Regions from separate parts of the Paludisphaera borealis genome, predicted to be linked through region 1. Evidence: riboswitches for the same ligand, from Rfam matches in the RefSeq annotation. Region 1 holds a riboswitch; the other holds the start of a gene.
The links. Region 1 has a riboswitch for cobalamin ahead of BSF38_RS24710 (DUF6580 family putative transport protein). Riboswitches for the same ligand answer to the same signal wherever they lie in the genome.
Positions count from the first base shown of each region.

Region 2: it holds a riboswitch for cobalamin, as region 1 does, so the genes downstream of both, BSF38_RS12755 (hypothetical protein) here and BSF38_RS24710 (DUF6580 family putative transport protein) in region 1, are expected to answer to the same signal.

Region 1 covers NZ_CP019082.1:6,388,268-6,395,444, forward strand. Annotated here, with positions in the region: gene BSF38_RS24700 (uroporphyrinogen decarboxylase/cobalamine-independent methonine synthase family protein) at 1-699, opposite strand, end outside; gene metE (5-methyltetrahydropteroyltriglutamate--homocysteine S-methyltransferase) at 696-3,020, opposite strand; gene BSF38_RS24710 (DUF6580 family putative transport protein) at 3,071-3,640, opposite strand; cobalamin riboswitch at 3,755-3,954, opposite strand; gene BSF38_RS24720 (hypothetical protein) at 6,862-7,119, shown strand; gene BSF38_RS24725 (BaiN/RdsA family NAD(P)/FAD-dependent oxidoreductase) at 7,053-7,177, opposite strand, start outside.
Region 2 covers NZ_CP019082.1:3,302,773-3,309,949, reverse strand. Annotated here, with positions in the region: gene BSF38_RS12775 (hypothetical protein) at 114-986, opposite strand; gene BSF38_RS12770 (rhomboid family intramembrane serine protease) at 1,208-2,110, shown strand; gene BSF38_RS12765 (sugar phosphate isomerase/epimerase family protein) at 2,199-3,173, shown strand; gene BSF38_RS12760 (glycosyltransferase family 2 protein) at 3,170-4,213, shown strand; gene BSF38_RS12755 (hypothetical protein) at 4,286-5,173, opposite strand; cobalamin riboswitch at 5,474-5,662, opposite strand; gene BSF38_RS12750 (tetratricopeptide repeat protein) at 5,804-7,177, shown strand, end outside.

The DNA.
Region 1 (7,177 bases):
GAGGTCGATGTCCTCGAACGCGGCTGAGGGCAGAGTGGCGCAGCAGTGGATGCCGACGGCCGCGCCTTCGCGACGGGCGGCAGCCAGGACGCGTCGCAATGCCGAGGCGACCGCAGGGGCTGCGGGGCTCATACCGTCGACGAGGGAGAGCGCCGGCTCGTCGAGCACGAACACCACGAGCAGCCCGAGGTCGCGGAGCCGCCGCACCTGCCAGGCGGCTTGGCGTTCGAGGAAACCGGCGAGGCGACCTAACCAGCCGGGAATCCGCGAGACCGGCCCTCCGTCCAGGTAGAAGCAGTGAGCGAGCGTCGCAGGGCCCTCCAACTGCGCCTTCACGGCCCGCGCTGCGGGGAACCGGCCCGATCGGATCGCCCGCTCCAGCGCGAAGAAACCTGCCGCGGTCTCCGGGATGAGCCCCGAGTTGCCGCCGTCGAGCGCAGCCGCGAACAACGGCCCCGCGCCGGGACGTACCGTCCAGCAATAGGGCCGGGAGATCGGTTCGAGGTACTGCACGAGCCTCCCCATGCCTTGCCCTATCACGCCCTCCCCCGCCGTACGGCGGGGGAGTTGAGGCCAGAATGGCAGTTCCGGGCAGGACTTGGCGACAAACTCGACCGCCTCGTCGGCGTCGAGGAAAGGAAGGCTGCCGACCCCGGTCGTGCACCCCGGGGACAAACGAGTCCATGAGGACGATGTCATGTCGGGCCTCGCTCCGTCGCGATGGCTTCAACTAGGCGAAGACGCACGACCCGTGCGGCCTCCACCAGCGTGGCCAAGGCGGGTTTGACCTCTTCCCACCGGCGGGTCTTCAGCCCGCAGTCGGGGTTCACCCAGAGCTGCTCCGGCGAGAGCACCGCGAGCGCCTTGCCGAGCAGATGCTCGACGTCCTCCCGCGTCGGGATGCGCGGCGAGTGGATGTCGTACACCCCCGGCCCGATCTCGTTCGGGTAGCGGAACTCCCCGAACGCCCCGAGCAGCTCCATCTGCGACCGCGACGTCTCGATCGAGATCACGTCGGCGTCGAGAGCGGCGATCGAGTCGATGATGTCGTTAAACTCGCAGTAACACATGTGAGTGTGGATCTGCGTCTCGTCGCGGACCCCGGCCGAGGCGAGTCGGAAGGCGTCGACCGCCCATCGCAGATATTCGGCCCAATCGTCGCGGCGGAGGGGGAGTCCCTCCCGCAATGCGGGCTCGTCGATCTGGATCACACAGATCCCGGCATCCTCAAGATCGGCGACCTCGTCCCGGATGGCCAGGGCGATCTGACGGCATGTCTCGCTACGAGGCTGGTCGTCCCGGACGAACGACCACTGGAGGATCGTCACGGGCCCGGTCAGCATGCCCTTCATCGGGCGCTCGGTCAGGGACTGGGCGTATCGAGTCCACTCGACGGTCATCGGGCCGCGCCGAGCGACGTCGCCGAAGATGATCGGCGGCTTGACGCAGCGCGAGCCGTAGCTCTGCACCCAGCCGTTCGCCGTGAAGGCGAAGCCTTCCAGGTTCTCGCCGAAGTACTCCACCATGTCATTCCGCTCGAACTCGCCGTGCACCAGCACGTCGAGCCCAACCTCCTCCTGCCAGCGGACGGCCTCGGCGGTCTTCTCCTTGAGGAAGGCGTCGTACTCGTCGGCCCGCAGTTTCCCCGCGCGGAACGAGGCCCGGGCCTTGCGGACGTCCTCCGTCTGCGGGAACGAGCCGATCGTGGTCGTCGGCAGCAGGGGCAAAGGCGTGCGCCCGCGCTGGGCCACCCGCCGCGTCGGATATGGATGGGCCCGGACGAGCTGGTCGGGCGCGATCGCCGCCATCCGGCGACGGACGATCGTAGAGCGGACCCGAGGCGACTCGCTGCGACCCTTCAGCGCGGCCCGATTCTCCGCGAGACTCTCGACGATCGACGGCAAGCCCTCCGACGCGCCGCGGGCCAGCAGGGCGACCTCGTCGAGCTTCTGGCGGGCGAACGCGAGCCACCTCTTCAACTCCGGCTCTAGATTCGATTCGCAATCCAGGTCGAACGGGACGTGGAGCAGGGAACAGGACGGGGCGATCATGATGCGATCAGAGCCTAGCCGTGCGGCCGCCGCCTCGGCCACCCCCCAGGCTCGGGTCAGGTCCGTCTTCCACACGTTTCGACCGTCGATCAGTCCGAGTGAGAGCGACTGCTCCGGACGGAGCAGCGGCAGCGCGTGCCAGAGCTGATCCGGGGCGCGGACGAGGTCCAGGTGCACCGCCTTCACAGGCAGGCGGAGCACTGCGGGAAGGGCCTCGCCGAGGTCGCCGAAATAGGTCGCGAGCAGGATATTCGTCGCCCCCGCCGCGCCCGCCAGCCGCGAATAGATCTCCTCCAGGGTGGGGAGAGCCCGCGCGGAGGCGTCGGTCGTCAGGCATGGCTCGTCGATCTGGACCCACGCGGCCCCCGCCGCGGCGAGCGCGCCCAGGATCGCCTCGTAGACCGGAAGCAGCCGAGGCCAGAGCGTGATCGGATCGAAGTCCTTCCCCTTGGCCTTGGCCAGCAGGAGGAACGAGACAGGGCCGAGCAGGACCGGCCTGGTCAGAACGCCGAGCGCCTTCGCCTCGACGAACTCGTCGACCGGTTTGGTCGAGCCGAGGGCGAATTCCTGGCGCGGATCGATCTCGGGCACGAGGTAATGGTAGTTCGTGTCGAACCACTTGGTCATCTCGAGGGCCGCCGCCCCGGCGCGCCCGCCTTCGTAGGCGATCCCCCGCGCCATCGCGAAGTAGCGTTCGGGACCCGCCGGCAAGTGGGCGAATCGGTCGGGGACCACCCCGAACATGACCGCCGCGTCGAGGACGTGGTCGTAGAGGGAGAAATCGTTGCTGGGGACGTGGGTGATCCCCGCCGTTCGCTGAAGCTTCCAGTGGTCCGCGCGGAGCCGCCGCGCGACCGTTTCCAGCTCGTCGCCGCTCGACCGGTTCGACCAGAACCGCTCGAGGGGCTTCTTCAACTCGCGTTGCGCGCCCATCCGGGGGAAACCGAGGTTCGTCGCCGTCGTCATCATTCAAGCTCCTAGATTCGAGTGTCGTACGAAGAAAGGCTGCCGGCCGGAGATCATGCGAGGATAGGAATCGCTCGTTCTCTCAATGCAGGGAACCTGCCCTCGGCGACGGCGAGCGTCCCGAATAGGAGGGTTGCGTCTCCCAGAAGCGTGTAACCGAAGAAAGGTATGGCCGAGGCATAGCAGTCCCTCATGCCGGCCAGCGTCCTGGGATAGAAGTAGACCCAGCATGCGGCATTCGTGATCAGGAAGAAGAGGAACGCGCCGAGCAGTGTTGCACCGGCGATCGGGAGGGGCCGTCGGCGCAGAAGGAGCCACAGACCGAGGGTGACTTCCAGCAGGAAGCAGCCGTAGACGACCTCTGTCAGGGCATGAAACTGGAAGCCGAGGGCGAGGTCGCTCAGGGCCATCGAAGCGAGGGGCAATAGGAAAGCCGCGCGGCGATCGGCGAAGCAGGCGCCGCCGAAGAGGGCGCTCGCGCAGACGGGCGTGAAGTTCGGCGGATGGGGAAGGAGTCTGGCGGCCATGACCGCCAAAACGGCGGCGGCCACGAAGACGGGACGGATGGGTGCCGCGTGGCGCGAGCGAATACCCGCGCATTCGCGTTCGAACGAGGAATCCAAGGGTAAGGTCCTTCCTGCCGGTCCGGGCAGATGGAGGTGTCGGACCGTGAACGCAGGAGGGTTCCGCACGTGCGGATGAAGCCTGACCTGCCGCGTACCCGGGTCCGGGGCACCATTGGCGTCGCACGACGGGCAGGTCTTCTGACTTACGGCTACGATCGATCCCCGAGCGGCCTTCCCGCGACGCACGCGTCGCAGTGGCTATGTGGCCGGGTCTCTCGCCGAATACAGCAGCGGCCCTGCGCCGGATTCTCACCGGCTTCCCTTTTCATCCTCCCGCCGACGCGGGAGGAACCCGTCGATGTCCGGAAGCATACCCCATTTTTTGTGCCCCGGCCAGGCGACTCGCAGAAAAGATCACCCCATTACATCGGGCCATCCAACTCAATCCAGCGGCGTGAAGCACCGTTTGACGCGGGGTTGCCGAGACGTTGCGGCATCACTCCAGCCGCCGAGTGGCCCTGCGTGCATGATCTTGACAACCCCTAATTCATCAAGCCTTGGGAACCCGTGAAACCTCCCGTTTCGACGATTGACGTAGCACCTTGTTTCGCAGAAATGTCAATACCAAGCATGGAACTTCCTCTACGTTGTTCTCGCCACAACTGCTTCCCCGCACATTTTGCAGGCTCAACGCCTGAGATCGTAGGCCATGGTCTTGAATGAGCCGATGACGAGCCATCGTCGTCGCGGCAGATCGACCGCCAGACAAGCTGTTTGTCGTGAGGAATCAGCCACCAACGGGCATCCGAGATGCCCACACGTCAGAGTGCGTGAAGACCTCGCGGATGCTGTACTCGCGCCGGCCGAAGTCCACGGGCGATCGAGCAAGTTATGGGCGGCGAACCCACGTCCAGCATCGCCAACGTCGGTCCCGTGGGGCATGCTATGTGCTGTTCAGCCCAAGCTGCGACGTCGAAGGAATTGCAGCCCACAGACCCCTCCCGCCCGCGAAAGTCGGTGAGGTAGGACGATGGATCGTACTTGATTTTAAGCAACCGTCGAAGGTCGTCACCTATAGGGCTGCGCCCGCTCGCGAATCCAGATCCACCCGGCATGCGGCCGCAAGGGCCGTGATCGAATGCGGCCTGACCGCCGCTGTCGAACTTGTGATCGCCGTCTGAGTTCACAGGTCCTGTCGTCGCGCCCCGCGGAGGAGGTTGGAGTTCTCAGCCTACTCGGCGTTTGCCGGCGGCTTGCTCGGGCGATTAACATTAATTAGGGCGGCCCGGACCGCCTCGGGTCGTTCTCGCATCGCCCGCGGATCACCTCGGGAGAACGCAGCGATACATCGGCCTCGGCTCGACCGGAGTCGGCCTGACGAGAGTCGGCGGCCTCGGGTCAATTTGCTCTCAACCAGCGGATTGAAGGTCCAAGTCCCTTGGGGCCATATCCAATTCGAGTCGACTCAGGCCGACGATGTCCTTCGAAACCGGTCTTTTCTCGGCCCGAGCCCTCGACGTCCGTTTGATCGTCCGAATCCGTCTTGACGTCAAGACTCGAAGGATTCCGACTCAATGAGGCTACGGGGTTGGGCAAAGCCTTCGATTACGAGGTCGGCCTTCAGTCCACCGGTTCGTGGGATCGGACGGACTTGGCTCCTCGCGAGGAACCGACAGCCAGTAGCAGACCCGGCGACTCCGTACGGACGAGACGACCTGAGCGTTTTCAGAGGAACGCAGAAACTGCGGCGGTAGAGCGACGCGGCCCAGGTCGACGGGTAGTGTGATCGTCTAACATCCGGTCGCATCCAACGTGATTCGCCTCGTGTCGAGTTGGACGACGCAAAGGCTCGATTGCCATTGAGTGCGACGGCGTACGTCAAGTGAGAGCATAGTAGGTCGTGGAAGTCGTACTCCCGACCGATCACCTCGCGATAAAGACAACCGCGCGTTCCAGCTCGGCGCGGATCATGGTCGCTCTTCGGTCGTAGGCCGGAAGGAAGACGGGCGCAGCAGAGGCTACGTCCTCCTCGTCGAGACGCCGGGCGGCCACGAAGTCCTTCGGCCGGGGCAACGTCGCCGCGTCGCCGAACTTTGTGTTGCAAGGCGTGACAGCTATAGTAGGCGTGGAGGCCGTCGAGACGAACGATTCGGGTCCGGCACCCTGAATCTTTCGCCACGACGACCCCGTACGCCGACCGCTGGGCGAGAGCGACGAACGGGGCGCATAGATCGCATAGGGCGCATCGGGCGTGGGGCCTTGCCGGGACGTCACCTCTACAGGAGCACATATCGGGAGTGGGCACGAAGGGCCGCCTCTATGGGAGGTTGCACTGCTTGCACGCGCGGACGATCGCCAGGATGCCGACCTTCACGGCGTCAGGCAACATCGGCCATCGGTTCATGATGGTTGCAAGCTCGGGGTCAATCTGACCAATGTCGGTGGGCAAATAGAGGGCATCGGCCTCGGTCGATCGACACAACCCATTGGCGGGCTTGGCTGTTGTGGATTTCGAGCATCGGTCTACGGCACCGAAGGTTATAGGTTCAAATCCTATCGGGTCTATTGTCCAAATCCCACCGACTCCTTATCGAGCGACATCTCAAACTTTTCGCTCTTTGCGACGGGGAATCCCTTCCCCTCTCAACTCAGGTCCGTGCGACATGAACTCGAACGTCCAAGCTGGGCGGGTCGCTCTTCTTGAGTCCTGTTGACGATCCCCGCGGTCGGGCGATCCGAAGCGCAGCGGGGCATCCGCATCGGTACGGCGGTCGCAACGAGCCGCGACTCAGCTGGCTGTCGACGAGCATCGGAATCAACCGAATGTTCCTCCTCGGCGACCCAAGTTGCTTGGATGCAACTTGCGCCGGTCGAATTCACGGCCGCGCCGGAACTCTAGGTCTTAATCGACCGCGCGCTTCGTATCAAAGGACAGGGACAAGCGAACCGAATCTTGAGTTGAAAATCATCATGGGTTTCATCGTTCATCCGTCGAAATGGGAAGCCGAGCATGCCGGCGCGATCCTCGCCGGCCAAGCGTATCAGTCGACGCACGACGGGCGGTTGCCCGACACGGCCATGTGGAAAATGCTGGAATTTCGCCACTCACTGAACCCGTCCCGGTTCGACCACTGGCATCCGAACGTGGCGCTGATCTTGGAGAATCGTGAGCCCGTCGGCTTCCAAAGCGTTCGCGTACTCCAACCGCACAGATGGATGGGACACATGAGAGGCCCGGGGGGGCGGACGAGGCCGCTCCGATCCAGATCGAGCACGCGATGATTCCGCCGTCCATCTCGGCTTCGACGACGAGCACGGCAGAGCAGCCGACGTTGTCCGCCATCCAGACGGTCCCCGAGCCGTCCGCGGTCTTTCAAGGGCTGGTGGCCGTCATGCTGGCCGCGGCCTACCTCGCCAACCGTCGCCGGATGCGTCCTGACGCTCAGGCGCGGTCCACAAGTCCGGCTCGTTACGACGGCATCGAGGCGCTTTCGCCGGCCAGCCAGCCGGTGCTCCAGGCGGCCTGGAAGTTGTAGCCGCCGATGAGGCCGTCGAGGTTCAGGACCTCGCCGCACAGGTGGAAGCCGAGGACGA
Region 2 (7,177 bases), 3.1 Mb from region 1:
CGGGTTACGAGTGTATCAGCACGTCGCGATTTTGAAAAGCAGATCGATGCGCCCTTCGATGTCAAGCGCCCGGCGGCCGGGGCCGACCTTCGAGGGTTGGGATCGGCCGGTTCTTAGGGCGATTCGGCGTCGACGTCCGTGGCGACGTCGGGGTCGGTCGGGTCTTCGAGCAGCGACCGGTTCCGCGAATCCCGGTCGCGGCGGTACCAGCTCCAGAGCAATTGCAAGGTTGCGTGTTCGAGGATCGCCTGCGAGCTGGGGAAGTCGTTCTCGCCACACTCGCGACGTTCGAGCAGCGCGCGCGTCGAGTCGGTCAGAAAGGCCTGGGCCGATCGCGCGCAGAGGTCGGCGAGGAAGATCGGGAAGTTGTCGGCCGCCGACTCCTTCAGCCGGTCGCCGAGGTAGGCGTAGTTCATCTGGTTCTCGACGAACCGGAAGACGATCCGGGGGTCGCGGCGGACGACCAGGACCTCGCCGACCGGGTCGCGCGGGGTCCGCTGGGAACGGCCGCCGACGGCGAACGGCCGGGGCTTTCGCAGGGCGATGGCCCGGAGGCCGGAGACGACGGTCGAGGGCCAGAACGGCGTCCCCCGCGCGCGGCCGGCGTCGGCCGCCACGCAACCGGCGCAGATCATTTCGACCCGGTCCCAGGGGACCCAGTGGGTGGGCTCGCCGCGGAGACCTTCGATCCGCAGGCCGTCGTCGAGGCACGCCGCGCGATGGATCGTCCGGGGAGGGCTCAGGTCGGGGAACTGGTCGATCCGCCAGGCTTCGGCGGCGACCCCGAACTCGTAGAGACCGTCGAGCAGCGTTCGGATCGCCGCTTCGTCGAGTTCCTTGGGCCAGACGCCCGGCGCCTTGGCGAGCCACTGCACGGCGTCGGTCGGATGCGCGCCAGTGGCGTTGCTGATCAGGTCGCGCAGCTCTTTCGGATCGTCGATCGCGTCGAAGATCACCAGGCGATAACGCGGCGGCGTGCTGGACATGGCCGGTCGATCTCCGCGACGACGACAACCCTACCGAGAGATCCAATCGTAGCACGCTCCCGGGTCGTTCGCCAATCGACTCGCCGAGCGGACCGGCCGGACGGCTGTGTCATGCGCGCGGCGGTCCTGGCATAATATCCGGGGTTTCCACCACGAGGACGGGCGCGGGTCGCTTCGGAGAGCGGGCGCGGTTCGCTTCGCGCGGCTCGAAGGACGATCCCTTGCGACAGATCGGCGCCCTGCCCCCGAATCTCGATCCCAAGGTCTTCGAGGACCACCTGCTCAGCCTCGGGGTGAAATCCCGGTTCGACCGGAACCCCGAGGGATGGGCCGTCTGGATCTTCAACGAGGACCACGTCGCCCGGGCCAAGCAAGAGCTTGACGCCTATCTGAGCCGGCCCGACGACCCGAAGTTCCGCGAATCGGCCCCGGCCGCCGAGGCGCGCCGCCGGCGCGAGAAGCAACTCGACCGCGAGTACCGCAAGAACGCCCGCGACGTCGCTGACGCGTGGTCCGGCGTCCGTTTCCGCCGCCGGCCGGCGACGATCACGATGGTCCTGATCGCCGTCGTGGTCTTCGTGCTCCAGCACAGCCAGCGATTCGGCCCCGAGGTGGTCGATCAGCTTGGTTTCTTCGCTTGGACCCAGGGCGAACCCGAACTTCGGCCCGATCATGCTCTGACCGACATCGTCCACGGCCAGGCCTGGCGGCTGGTCACGCCGATCTTCCTTCACTTCTCAATCCTCCACATCTTCTTCAATGTCTGGTGGATGCTGGTCCTCGGAACCGCGATCGAGCGCCAGCGCGGCACCTGGCGGCTGGTTGTCTTGATCCTGGTCACCGCCGTCCTCTCCAACCTGACCGAATTCGTGTACATGGAATGGTTCCTCCGCGACTCCCACCTGTTCGGCGGACTCTCGGGGGTGGTCTATGCACTCTTCGGCTACGTCTGGATGAAGGGCGAGTACCAGCCCGAGCAGGGGCTAAGCATCGATTCGAGAAACACGATGCTCATGATGGTCTGGCTGTTCGTCTGCATGACCGGGGCCGTCGGACCGATCGCCAACGCCGCGCACGTCGGGGGGCTGGTGGCGGGCGCCGCCTTGGGCTTGTTGCGTTTCTGATCGCTGGTGATTCCGCCGCCGATTGCGGTATCCTGGTGCCGTCGCGTCGTGGATCGCGCTCCGCTCGGCGTCTGTAGGGCCATCGACCATGAAACTGGGATTCGTCTCGGCCATCTTGCCGGAATTCTCGCTGGAACAGGTTCTCGGGTTCGCCCAGGAGGCGGGCTTCGCGAGTGTCGAGCTGATGTGCTGGCCGCCGGGCAAGGCCGAGCGGCGGTACGCGGGCGTCAGTCATCTCGACGTCACTGACCTGTCGCCCGCAGCGATCAAGAAGACCCACGACCTGCTCGAAAAGCACCAGGTCGAGATTTCCGGGCTCGGCTATTATCCCAACCCCCTCTCCCCCGATCGCGACGAGGCCGACACGGCCGCCGCGCACCTGCGGCACGTGATCGACGCCGCCGCGGCGCTCGGCGTCGGCCGGGTCAACTCGTTCGTCGGCCGCGATTACACCAAGTCGGTCGACGACAACTGGCCGAGGTTCCTCGAAGTCTGGCGGCCGCTGATGGCCCACGCCGACGCCCGCAACGTGAAAGTCGGCATCGAGAACTGCCCGATGTCGTTCGGCGCGGACGAGTGGCCCGGCGGCAAGAACCTGGCGACCAGCCCGGCGATCTGGCGGCGGATGTTCCACGACATCCCGAGCCCCAACTTCGGGCTCAATTTCGACCCCTCGCACTTCGTCCTTCAGCACATGGACTACGTCGCGCCGCTGGCCGAGTTCCGCGACCGGATCTTCCATGCCCACGCCAAGGACGTCCGGATCGACCGCAAGGGCCTCGACGAGCACGGCGTGTTCGCCTATCCCAAGCTCTGGCACTCGCCCAAGCTTCCCGGCCAGGGGGACGTCCGCTGGGGCGCGTTCCTCGGGGCGCTCGCCGACGCCCGATACGACGGCCATCTCGCCATCGAGGTCGAGGATCGGGCGTTCGAGGGATCGCTGGAGAAGCGGCTCGATTCGCTGATCGTCAGCCGTCGGTTCCTGGAACAGTTCATCATCGGAAACCGCCCGAGCGCCGCCGTGTCGGCCTATCGGACCATCGGAAACGACGCCGGCTCATGACTTCCTCGCAGCCCCCCGAAAGCCCCTCGACGTCGAACGGCTCGAAGGTCGATCTGTCGGTCTTGATCCCGGTTTACAACGAGGTCGACAACGTCGGCCCGCTCCACGAGGAGCTGGACGCCGTGCTCCGGCCGACGTCGCGGCGGTACGAGCTGATCTTCGTCGACGACGGCTCGACCGACGGAACCGTCGCCGCGCTTGAGGCGATCCAGGCGCGCGATCCCGAGCACGTCCGCGCGGCGTTCCTCTGGCGCAACTGCGGCCAGACCGCCGCGCTCTCGGCGGCGCTCGACCTCGCCCAGGGGGACGTCCTGGTGCCGATGGACGGCGACCGTCAGAACGACCCCGCCGACATCCCCAAGCTGCTGGAGACCCTCGAAAAAGGCTACGACGTCGTCTCCGGCTGGCGGCGCAACCGCCAGGACGCGTTCGTCAGCCGCAAGATCCCCTCGAAGATCGCCAACCGCCTGGTGGCCCGGATCTCGGGCGTTCCGCTCCACGATTTCGGCTGCACCATGAAGGCCTACCGGCGTCGCGTGTTGGCCGGGGTGCGGCTCTACGGCGAGATGCACCGGTTCATCCCGATCTTCGCGGCCTGGCAAGGGGCGCGCGTCACCGAGCAGGTGGTCAACCACCGCGCCCGGACCGCCGGCAAGACGAAGTACGGACTTGGCCGGACGTTCAACGTCGTCCTCGACCTGATCTTGATCCGGTTCCTTCAGAAGTATTCCCAGCGGCCGATCCACTTCTTCGGCCGGTTCGGCCTGTGGTCGTTCGCGCTGGGGATCGGCTGCTGCTTTGCGATGGTTTACTACAAGTACGTCTTCCCATGGCCGGCCTCGCTGTGGTGGTCCGGCCTGGCGTCCAAGACGTTTATCGAGACCCCCCTGCCCTCGCTGGCCGTCATGTTCTTTCTGGCCGGCGGCATGAGCATCCTGCTGGGCGTCCAGTCGGAGCTGATCATGCGGACGTACTACGAGTCGCAGTCCAAGACGACGTACCTGCTTCGAGAAGTCCGACAAGGCGAACAGCCAGAGTAAGCCGGGGCGCCGGCCCCCTCGGAATATCGGATTTCGAGGGGATCGACGCTTGATCTCGGGGCCGTGCTCAGCTCACGCGGCGAGTCGGCCGGACCTGGCGGAGCGGGCGCGGACCGCCGCCGCCGCGATGGCGATTCCGCAGAACCCGAGTGCGAAGCTCGACGGCTCCGGCACGGCCGCCACCGGCGCGTTCGCCGCATGGATCACTCCCACGCCGCTGAGATCGAAGCCGGACGACCCGAACGGGGTCTTGAACGGGTCGTTGATCAGGTTGCCCAGCGAATCACGGCTGCCGTACCGGGGATCGATCGAACCGACGACGTCGGTGATTCGTACGAACGACACGTGGTCGACGTCGAGCAGCGGGGAGACGCCGACGAGGTCGTCCAGATCGAAGCCCGTGCCGTAGCCGGCGATGTACTTGCCGGCGAGGTTATGCAGGTTGCTCGCGTCCAGGAGCCCGAAGCCGCCGACCTGGGTGTCGGTCTGCGTCAGCGAGATCGACGGGAACCGGAAGAAGTTCACGCCGTCGGACGAGACGTCGACGAACGCCAGTTCGAGAAACGCCATGCCCGCTCCGCCCGAAAGGAAACCGTTCTCGAAGACCGCGAAATCGGCCCCCGCGCCGTTGGTGATCGGCCGGTCGAAGCCCAGAGTGATCGAGCCGCCGTCGCCGAGCGAGAGCACGCTATAGGTCGAGTCGCCCGTGCGCGGGCCGAGAATGTTGGACGGCGACCCGAACGTGACGAGCGGGCTGTTGGGATTGGTGATGTCTTGAGGCCCCGGATCGAATGAGACCACCGACGACGCCCACTCAGTGAACAGCGGACTCGACGCCGGAATTCCGAGCGAGCCAGGCTGCCCCACCTGCGGGTCGAAGCCCGCCCGGGCCGTCGACGACGAGACGACGAGAACCAAGCCGCCGGCCAGCACCTTGAAGAAGCGTGAAGCCAATCGCATGCAATTTCCTTTCAATAAGAACCGAATGGGAACAAAACGCGTCTTCAGGGCGCGGAAAGTCCCCGCCTCGCATCCCCTTCGCGTGACTTCGAAGGGGCCGAGCGTATCGGACGTCGGGACGTCGCGGCGAACCGTGCGCGGTGGGCGCGACGGATCGCGACCGCGAGCGAGTCAGGAGGCGAAGGAGTGGACCTTTCCGGGGCCTTGGGACGCGGCCTCACGAAAAGAAAAAGGCGATGGCGCGCAGCGTTCGGGAACGCATGGCGGTCCGCCCCCCGTGATGCTTGAGGCCGAAGCATCGAATGGGTCATTCGTCAGGCCGTATTCTGGCTCGCGAGTCGAACGGTCGCCGGACGCCTTCCCGCGAGCCGTGGCTCGCAGTGGCTTTTCGTCCGGAGACCTTCTCGCTTACAGCGGCGGTCCCGCGCCGGAATTTCACCGGCTTCCTGTCCAGCGGTTGGGCTGGACGCCTGTCGAATGTAAGCGGGACTATAACGTCGACCACCGCCCCCACGCAAGGCAAGAACGGTCGCCGGCGATTTCGCGGCGGACCCGCCGGTCGGCAAGTCGCGGTGCCATCGTTGGCGGCATTCTGGTAACGTGAGGGAACAGATCGAGGAGGGAGGATTCATGGGCTACGTGATTCTGTTCCTGGCGGCGAGTCTCGCAGGTCAGGCGCCCGGGGCGACCGACACGTCGAGCGACCTGGACGCCGCGCGACGGCTCTTGCAGAACGGCCGCTACGCCGAGGCCGAAGAGGCGTTCGACGCCGTGGCGGCCGGCGCGAAGAAACGGCCCGGCGGGCCGACGCCCGAATTCGAGCGCGCTCTTGCGCTGGGCAGGGCCGAAAGCCTGGTCGGCCAGGGCGAGTACGACAAGGCCGTGAAGGAACTGGAGCCGATCGCGGCCAAGGACCCCAAATCGCCTATAGCCGCCGCCCGGCTCGCCGAGATCGCGTTCAACCGAGGCGACTGGGAGAAGGCCGACGCCTGGGTCGCCAAGGCCCTCGCCGCTGCTCCCGACGACCTGTCCGCCCGCTGGACCGCCGTCCGGCTCCTCGACGCCCGCGGCGAGCTTGAGAAAGCTGTCGCCGCCTGCAAGTGGTTCGTCGACCATTTCAACGCCCACAACGCCGAGCTGGTGAAAGACGCCGAGGGGCTGGTCCTGATCGGCCAGGCGGCCGAGCGCTACTACCGCGCCACGGCCCGGGGCGAAGACCTGAGCGACGCGCTCAACGACGTGATCAACGAGATCTACGAGGCCGCCTTCAAGGCCGACTCGAATTGCTGGAAGGCCCCGTGGCTGGAAGGCCGGCTGTTCCTCGCCGGCTACAATGAGCGCGCCGCGAGCAAGGAGTTGGCGCGGGCGCAGCAGATCAACCCGCTGTCGCCCGAGGTGCTGGTGACGCTCGGCCAGGCCGATCTTCAAGGCTATCGGCTGGCCGCCGGCCGGTCGAAGGCCGAGCGGGCGCTGGCGGTGAACCCCCACTACGGCCCGGCCCACGTTCTGCTGGCCGACCTGAACATCTCCGACGAGCGGTTCGCCGACGCCCTGGCCGCGGCGCAGAAGGCCGTCGTCGCCAACCCGCGCGACGAGGACGCCCTGGCCCGCGTCGCCGCCGCCTGCCGACTCCGGGTCGATCCCGCCGGGGCCGCCGCCGCCGAGTTCTCGGTCCTCATGAACAACCCCCGGCCCGCGAACTTCTACGCCGCCCTCGGCGAACGGCTCGCCGACCGTCGCAAGTACTTCACCGCCGAGCGCGCGTTTCTGCTCGCCGCCCAGGCCGACCCCAGCCGCGCCGACGCCCCCATCGGCCTGGGGATGCTCTACATGCAGATCGGCCGCGAGGACGAGGCTGGCAGCCTCTTCGAATCGGCGTTCGCCGCCGATCCGTTCAACGTCCGGGCCGACAACATGCGTCGCGTGCTCAAGCACATGGCGACCTATCAGCCCTACGAAACCAAGCACTTCACCGTCACGTACGACCCGACCCAGGATTCGCTC